DNA from 2 places in the Streptosporangium sp. NPDC048047 genome. Region 1 is predicted to be linked to the other one. Evidence: predicted binding sites of a transcription regulator. Region 1 holds the regulator's gene; the other holds the start of a gene.
The links. The regulator LexA, encoded in region 1, represses DNA repair genes until DNA is damaged. The targets are predictions, from matches to a motif close to TCGAACANNTGTTCGA.

Region 1 (4,350 bases):
ATGAAGCAGGCGCTCACCTGCTGCGGCGAGGCGGTGCCCACGTTGAACCACACCGGCGAGTTGAAGCTGAACACCTGGTTGACCAGGGCGTGCTTGAGCTCGTGGTCGAAGATCTCGGCGTCCTCGTCGGTGGCGAAGTAGCCGTTCTCCACCGCGGTCCTGGTGTAGACGCCCACCACGCGGTCGACCAGCTGCTTGAGGCTCCACTCGCGCTGCGGGGTGCCGACCGCGCCGCGGAAGTACTTGGTGGTCACGATGTTGGCGGCGTTGACCGACCAGGACTCGGGGAACTCCACGCCCCGCTGCTCGAAGTTGATCGAGCCGTCCCGCCAGTTGGTCATGACGACGTCACGGCGTTCCCAGGACACCTCGTCGTAGGGATGCACTCCGGGGGTGGTGAAGATGCGCTTCATCTTCAGCCCCTTGCGCAGCCGCCTGCCCCCGCCCGCGGCCGTACCGCTGACCGTCTCCGTCATGACTTCCCCCTTCCGGGGCCCCGCCTTTTCGCGGAACCCACGAGTCGGACCACATCAACGCGCCGCTCTGGCCCCCGGCGCCCGGGGTTCGGATTCAGTTTCAGTCCTGCTTGGCGGAGCGTTCCGCGCGCAACTGCTCGATCTCGGCCTCGAAGTCGGCCAGGGTCTCGAAGCCGCGGTAGACGGAGGCGAACCGGAGGTACGCCACCTCGTCCAGCTCGCGCAGCGGGCCCAGGATCGCCAGCCCCACCTCGGGGGCGGCGATCTCGGCCGCTCCCGTCGCGCGGATGCTCTCCTCCACCCGCTGGCCCAGCTGGGCGAGGGAGTCCTCGCTCACCGGACGCCCCTGGCACGCCCGCCGCACTCCGGCGATCACCTTGTCCCGGAAGAACGGCTCGGTGACCCCGCTGCGCTTGCTGACCATGAGCAGGACGGTCTCCTGCGTGGTGAACCTGCGGCCGCATTCGGGGCACGTGCGCCTGCGGCGGATGGCGCCGCCGTCGTCGGTGGACCGGCTGTCGATGACCCGCGTGTCCGGGTGACGACAGAACGGACAGTGCACGCGGGTCGCCTCCTTGGCCTGCAGGTGGCCCGCGCCCTGTGTTTCGCCTCGTGTTTCCCGCAAACCCCATGGCAGGGGCGCGCGCGCACGTCTTCCAAGGGTCGAAATGCGGTAACGAAAACACAATCTATGGTGAAGTTCACCGGTGGAGCCACTAGATGTTGTGGTCCAACGGTAGGAGGGTCCGACCATGAACGCAAGTCAGCCGGGCCCCGCGCGCCGAAGTCGCTGATCAGCGCGCCGACCCGGCGTGTCGCCCTCTCCTGCCCCGGCGGTCACGGCGGTAACACCCCCGGCGCCCCTTTCGGCCCTCACACCCGCGAAGCCGCCGCACCCCGAGGCCGCACCCCGAGGCCGCCGCGTCCCGGCGGCCGGGACGCCGGCCGCCGGGACGCGCGGTCATCCGCCGGGACGCGCCGTCACGGTGATCACGGCGCCGCCTGCCGGGGCCCGGCGTCGCGGGCCGGGACCGACGAGGAGTCGGCGCACCCCGGATAGCCGACCCCGAGGGTCGCGTCGATGCGGGGACCGAGCCACAGCGCCCCCAGGGTGGCGAGGGTGAGGACCGCCAGCACGACGGCCCTGCCCCGCCTGGTGAGCCGGACCGGCGCACCAGGGTATCGGACGTTCCCCGGCGGCCCGGGCCTGCGGCCGGGCCGCCGCCGGGATCGTGGCGCCGCCATCTCCGCCGCGGTCGCCTTCATATTGACCACCCCCTCCGACCTGGTCGAACACACGTCGAGGAAAGATCGGCGAATCGAACACGATGTCGATCGAACTCCCGTACGATGTTGTACACCACGCCGTCGGTCATTTCGAGGAAGACTCGAACAGTTGTTTGAACATGATCTTCGACGGCGGTACGGTCGCTGTGGGCGACACGGGCAATGCAGACCGGGAGGCAAGGAGATCGCATGAGCGAGCACGACGAGAACGGTTCGGCCGTCAACGACCTGGCGGTGCGCAGACGTGACTCCCTCGGCCTCACCCCCAGGCAGCGGAAGATCCTCGAGGTGATCCGCGACTCGGTGCAGCAGCGCGGCTACCCGCCGTCCATGCGGGAGATCGGCGAGGCGGTGCAGCTAACCAGCACCTCCAGCGTGTCGCACCAGCTGACGGCGTTGCAGCGCAAGGGCTATCTGCGCCGCGACCCGCACCGTCCCCGCGCGCTCGAGGTGCGCCTCCCCGGCGAGCCGGTGCTGTGGGTGGACCCGGACGCCGCCCAGGAGGGCGTCAGCCGCCCCACCGCGGCCTATGTCCCGCTCGTCGGCCGGATCGCCGCGGGCGGCCCGATCCTCGCCGAGGAGAGCGTCGAGGACGTCTTCGCGCTGCCCAAGCAGCTCGTCGGCGAGGGCACGCTCTTCCTGCTCCAGGTGGCCGGCGACTCGATGATCGAGGCCGCCATCGCCGACGGCGACTGGGTCGTCGTCCGCCAGCAGCCCGTGGCCGACAACGGCGACGTGGTCGCCGCGATGATCGACGGCGAGGCCACGGTGAAGACCTTCAAGCGCAAGGGCGGCCACGTCTGGCTGGTCCCGCACAACCCGAACTACGACCCGATCCCCGGCGACGAGGCGACCGTCCTGGGCAAGGTCGTCGCGGTGCTGCGCAAGCTTTAGACCCTTCCCTGGAGGAGCGGGCCCCGGTCTCCACCGGGGCCCGCTCCTTTCCGTCTCCGTCTTCCCGGGCCGCCTCACCGCCCGGTGCCCTCCGCCGGCCCTTCGGTGCCCGCCACCCTCCCGGGCCGCCTCACCGCCCGGCGCCCTCCGTCGGCCCCCCGGCCTCCTCCACGCCCGGCGTCCGCGTGGCCGGGGGCCGCCGCTCCCGTGGCGTAGCCCCCTCGGCACCCGCCCCGCCGCAGCGCAGGCCGATCTCGCGGAGGGCGTGGAGCAGTTCCGGCGGGCCGCCGACCTCGAAGTCGGCTTCCAGCATCAGGATGTGCAGGGCGAGCCGGTACGGGGTGTCGGCGACCGCGTGGACGACGCACGTGTGCTCGTCGACCGGCTCCACCAGGACCGACGCCGGGACGCGGGCGGCCATCAGGCCGGCGGGGGCGTGCACCGTGACCCGGGCCCGGCACCGGAACAGGGCGGTGTCCACCCCTTGACGGACCGACTCCGCCGGCGGCGCCTCCCGCGGGGAGAACCGGGGACCCTGCGGGGTACGCGGGGTGATCCGGTCGGCGCGGAAGACCCGCCAGTCGTCACGCCGGACGTCCCATGCCAGCAGGTACCACCGGTGGCCGGTGTGCACCAGCCGGTAGGGCTCGACGTCGCGCACGGTGGCGGTGCCGTCGTGGGCGCGGTAGTCGAAACGCAGCCGGTGCCGGTCGCGGCAGGCCGCCGTGAGCACGACGAGGGTCTCCGCCGGCACGACCGGGCCGCCCGGGGAGAGCGCGACGGTGTGATCGTGCAGCGCGCCCACCCGGCGTCGCAGCCGGGACGGAAGCACCTGCTCCAGCTTGGCCAGCGCGCGTACGGCGGTCTCCTCGATGCCCGCGACGGTGCCCCCGGCGGCTGTGCGCAGGCTCACCGCGACCGCCACGGCCTCCTCGTCGTCGAGAAGCAGCGGCGGCAGCTCGGCGCCGGCGCCGAGCCGGTAGCCGCCGGCCACGCCGGGGGAGGCGCGCACCGGATAACCGAGGTCGCGCAGTTTGCCGATGTCGTAGCGGACCGTGCGCGGGCTGACCTCCAGCCGGTCGGCCAGTTCGGCGCCGCTCCATTCCGTACGGCTCTGCAGAAGCGACAGGAGGCGGAGCAGGCGCGCCGAGGTTTCCAGCATTTCCTCAGGATGCCGGTCATCGCGGCAAATAGCTTGCCACAATGGATGAAACAGTCCTTCCATGAGCCACGAGATCCGTCCCTTCCGCGTCGAGATTCCCCAGAGCGACCTGGACGACCTGCGCGAGCGGCTGCGCCGTACCCGCTTCGCCCCGCAGGTCCCCGGTACCGGCCCCGAGCGGGGCGTGCCGACCGACGACCTCAGGGAGCTGGTGGAGTACTGGGCGACCGGCTACGACTGGCGTGAGCACGAGGCCCGGCTCAACGTCCACCCGCAGTTCGTCACCACCGTCGACGGCCAGGACATCCACTTCCTGCACGTGCGTTCACCCGAGCCGGACGCCGTACCGCTGATCCTCACGCACGGCTGGCCCGGCTCGGTGCTGGAGTTCCACGACGTCATCGGCCCGCTGACCGATCCGCGTGCGCACGGCGGGGATCCAGCCGACGCGTTCCATCTGGTCATCCCGTCCCTGCCCGGGTACGGGTTCTCCGCGCCGCTCAACGAGGCCGGCTGGACGCTGAACCGGAT
Region 2 (4,350 bases), on a different contig from region 1:
CGACGGCTTCGTGGCGCTGGCCGCGACCTTCCTCGCCTACGGCCTCACCGAGCTGGTGCACGGCTACGGCTTCATCGCGGTGTTCGTGACGGCCTGCACGATCAGGGCCGCCGAGCGCACGCACGGCTACAACGCCGTCCTGCACGGCTTCATCGAGCAGATCGAGCGGCTGTTCACCGCCTGGCTGATCCTGCTGCTCGGCGGGTTCGTGGCCACCGGCGGCCTGGCCGCGCTCACCTGGCGGGGCGCGGCGGTCGGCCTGCTCCTGCTGCTGGTGATCCGCCCGCTGACCGGGTGGCTCGCCACGCTCGGCGGCCGGCCGGGGCCGCGCGAGCGCGGCGTGATGGCCTTCTTCGGCATCCGGGGCATCGGCTCGCTGTTCTACCTCGCCTACGCCCTCGGCCAGGCCGACTTCGGCGTGCCCGCGGAGGAGCTGTGGGCGGTGGTGGCCTTCACCGTGCTGGCCTCCCTGGTGCTGCACGGCGTCACGGCGACCCCGGTGATGACGCGCCTGGACCGCCTGCGCGGCCGCCAGGAGCCGGCCGGGGCCGATGAGCGCTCCCCGGAGCGCACGGCCTAGGTTTGGGGACCGTGGAAATACGTGAGCTGACCGCCGGCGATCTCGACGCGGCGCTGGACAACCGCGTCCGGGCCTTCGGGCCCGTCCCGGAGGGCGAGGCGGAGCCCTGGCGGCGCGGCGTCCTGCCCGCCGTGGAGGAGGGCAGATACCTCGGCGCCTTCGACGGCGCCCGCCTCGTCGCCACGACCCGCATCGAGGACTTCACCCAGTGGTGGCACGGCAGGCCGCTGCCCATGGGCGGCATCGCCTCGGTCACCGTCGCCCCCGAGGACCGGGGCCGCGGCGTCGGACGGATGATCATGCGGGCCGCCCTGGACCGCTGCGCCGCGCTGGGGCTGCCGGTCTCGGCGCTGTACCCCGCCACCACCCGCATCTACCGCTCGCTCGGCTGGGAGCACGCCGGAGCCCTGCACCGGGCCGTGCTGCCCACCGAGGGGCTGCGCTCGATCCGCACGACCGGCGACGTCCCGCTCCGCCGTACCGGCCCCGGGGACGCCCGCGCGCTGGGCGAGGTCATCGGGCGCGTCCACGCCGCCACCCGCGCCTCCGGGCCGGTCCGCCGGAGCGAGGCGGACGTGCGCCGGTGGCTGGAGAGCACCCGCGACTTCGTCTACCTGGCCGAGGACGGCTTCGTGGCCTACGGCTGGGACGGCCCCGACATCTCGGTCAGCCACCTGCTCGCCGGCTCGGAGGCCACGGCCAGGGCGCTGTGGGCGCTGGTCGGCTCCTCGTCCTCCGTCGCCAAGAAGGTCCGCGCGGCCGTCGCCCCCGACGACCCGGTGTTCTGGCTGCTCGGCGAGCGGGTGAACGACGAGGTCGCGCAGAGCCGCTGGATGTTCCGCGTGGTGGACCCGGCGGCGGCCGTCGCCGGGCGCGGGTTCCCGGCGGGCGTCACCCTCGACGTCGTGGTCCACGTCGACGACCCCGAGCGGCCCGCCTCCTCCGGCCCCTGGCACCTGGCGGTCTCCGGCGGCTCCGGTACGGCCCAGCCCGCCGGGACCATCCCGGGGACGGCTCCCGCTCTCACCGCCGGGGGCCTCTCCGCGCTGTTCGCGGGCGTGCCGGCCGCCACCCTGCGCCGCGCGGGCCTCCTCACCGGGCCGGCGGACGCCGACGACGCCCTCGACGCCGCCTTCCACGCCCGGCCGTACATGACCGACTCGTTCTGAACGCGCCGGCCACGGGACGGAACGATCATGGTTTCGAACGCCCGGAGACCCGTCCCGGGGGCGGCGCGGGCGGTTCGATGGCCGTGCGCGCCCTGCCCGCAGACGGTAGAGTCGGGCACCGAACAGGTGTTCGGCGAGCGGAAGGCGTGCCGGTGCGGTTGCCCGAACTGCGGGTGATGGGGGTCGATCCGGGGCTGACCCGGTGCGGGCTCGGAGCGGTCGAGGGGCGCCCCGGGGCGCCGCTCCGCCTGGTCAAGGTCGGGGTGGTGCGCACCCCCGCCGACGACGAGATCGGGGCCCGGCTGGTGGCGATCGAGGCCGGCATCGAGCGCTGGCTCGACGAGATCGAGCCGGACGCGGTGGCCGTGGAGCGCGTCTTCGCCCAGCACAACCTGCGCACCGTCATGGGCACCGCCCAGGCGTCGGCGGTGGCGATCCTGTGCGCCTCCCGCCGGGGACTGCCGGTGGCGCTGCACACCCCGTCGGAGGTCAAGGCCGCGATCACCGGCAGCGGCACGGCCGACAAGCGCCAGGTCGGCACCATGGTGACCAGGCTGCTGCGGCTCGACGCCATGCCCAAGCCCGCCGACGCCGCCGACGCGCTCGCCCTGGCCATCTGCCACGTCTGGCGGGGCGGCGCCCAGAACAGACTGGCCGAGGCGGCCGCGCGGGCCACCGGCGCGGGCGGCGGGGTCACCGCCGCCGCGTACTTCCGCGGGCGGGGCAGGCCCGCCGGATACTCGAGAGGAACGACGAAGTGATCGCCTCGGTGCGAGGACGGGTGGCCGCGATCGCCCCCGACGGAGCGGTGGTCGAGGTCGGCGGCGTCGGCGTGCTGGTGCACTGCACGCCCGGCACGCTGGCGGCGCTGCGCGTGGGGGAGGAGGCCCGGCTGGCCACCTCGCTGGTGGTGCGCGAGGAGTCCCTCACGCTGTACGGCTTCGCCGACGACGACGAGCGCAGGATCTTCGAGCTGCTCCAGGCGGCCAGCGGGGTCGGCCCGAAGGTCGCGCTGGCGATGCTCGCCGTGCACACGCCCAACGCGCTGCGGATGGCCGTGGCCGCCGCCGACGTCAAGGCGCTGACCCGGGTCCCCGGGGTGGGCCCCAAGGGCGCCCAGCGGATCATCGTCGACCTCAAGGACAAGCTCGGCACCCCCGAGGAGGCCGTCAGCGCCGCCCTCAACGGCGGCCCGGCCGTCCCCGCCTGGCGCGAGCAGGTCCACTCCGGCCTGGTCGGGCTGGGATACTCGGCCAAGGACGCCGACGAGGCCGTCGCGCTCGTCGCGCCCCAGGCCGACGCCGAGACGGCCCAGGGCCGCGCGCCCCAGGTGGCGGCGCTGCTCAAGGCCGCGCTGCGCGTGCTGAGCGTGCGGTGAGGGGGGAGACGCCGTGAGCTTCGAGCGGGAACTCGTCTCGGCCGACGCCGAGGGCGACGAGCGGCTGGTCGAGGCCGCGCTGCGGCCCAAGCGGCTGGAGGAGTTCATCGGCCAGGCGCGGGTGCGCGAGCAGCTGTCGCTGGTGCTGCAGAGCGCGCTGCGGCGCAACCGGCCGCCCGACCACGTGCTGATGAGCGGCGGCCCCGGTCTCGGAAAGACCACCCTCGCCATGATCATCGCCACCGAGCTGTCGGCCCCCATCCGGATCACCTCCGGGCCGGCGCTGGAGCGGGCCGGTGACCTCGCGGCCATCCTCTCCACATTGTCGGAGGGCGAGGTGCTGTTCATCGATGAGATCCACCGGATGGCCCGCCCCGCCGAGGAGATGCTCTACCTCGCGATGGAGGACTTCCGGGTGGACATCGTGGTGGGCAAGGGGCCCGGGGCCACCGCGATCCCGCTGGAGGTCGCCCCGTTCACCCTGGTCGGCGCCACCACCCGGGCCGGCCTGCTGCCCGCGCCGCTGCGCGACCGGTTCGGGTTCGTCGCCCACATGGACTTCTACGACGCCGGTGAGCTGGAGCTGGTGCTGCACCGCTCGGCGGCGCTGCTCGGCCTGGAGCTGCCCGGCGACGCCGCCCGCGAGATCGCCGGGCGCTCCCGCGGCACGCCCCGCATCGCCAACCGCCTGCTGCGCCGGGTCCGCGACTTCGCGGAGGTGCGGTCCGACGGCGTCGTCACCCGCGACGTCGCCGCGGCGGCGCTGAACCTCTACGAGGTCGACGCCGAGGGGCTCGACCGGCTCGACCGGGCGGTCCTCACCGCGCTGCTGGGCAAGTTCGGCGGCGGCCCGGTCGGCCTGTCCACCCTCGCGGTCGCGGTCGGCGAGGAGCCCGAGACGGTCGAGGTGGTGGCCGAGCCGTTCCTGGTGCGCCAGGGCCTGCTGGCCCGCACTCCCCGCGGCCGGGTGGCGACCGCCGCGGCATGGCTCCACCTGGGGCTCGTCCCGCCGCCGGACGCCTTCGGCGCCCCGCCGGCGTCCGCCGATCTCGGGGATGACCCGGGCTCGATGTGACGTTGGGATTGCAGAGGGAAACTCCGCGGGGTCAATCACAGATCGATGACAACGATATCGAAATGGGAACTTCCTTCGGAGCCCGTTCGTGGGTTCGTTGCCGCGCTCCTAACAGCTCGCCTAAACTCCGTGGCTTGGCTGGCTGTGT

Region 2: the regulator LexA is predicted to act here: its motif matches at 1,868-1,883, upstream of ruvC (crossover junction endodeoxyribonuclease RuvC).

Annotation. Positions count from the first base shown of each region.
Region 1 covers NZ_JBEZNH010000043.1:62,941-67,290, forward strand. Annotated here, with positions in the region: gene AB0D67_RS28940 (vitamin B12-dependent ribonucleotide reductase) at 1-476, opposite strand, end outside; gene nrdR (transcriptional regulator NrdR) at 577-1,038, opposite strand; gene AB0D67_RS28950 (hypothetical protein) at 1,467-1,742, opposite strand; gene lexA (transcriptional repressor LexA) at 1,953-2,657, shown strand; gene AB0D67_RS28960 (YafY family protein) at 2,788-3,819, opposite strand; gene AB0D67_RS28965 (epoxide hydrolase family protein) at 3,881-4,350, shown strand, end outside.
Region 2 covers NZ_JBEZNH010000013.1:165,799-170,148, forward strand. Annotated here, with positions in the region: gene AB0D67_RS14715 (cation:proton antiporter) at 1-580, shown strand, start outside; gene AB0D67_RS14720 (GNAT family N-acetyltransferase) at 592-1,749, shown strand; gene ruvC (crossover junction endodeoxyribonuclease RuvC) at 1,917-2,510, shown strand; gene ruvA (Holliday junction branch migration protein RuvA) at 2,507-3,127, shown strand; gene ruvB (Holliday junction branch migration DNA helicase RuvB) at 3,141-4,202, shown strand.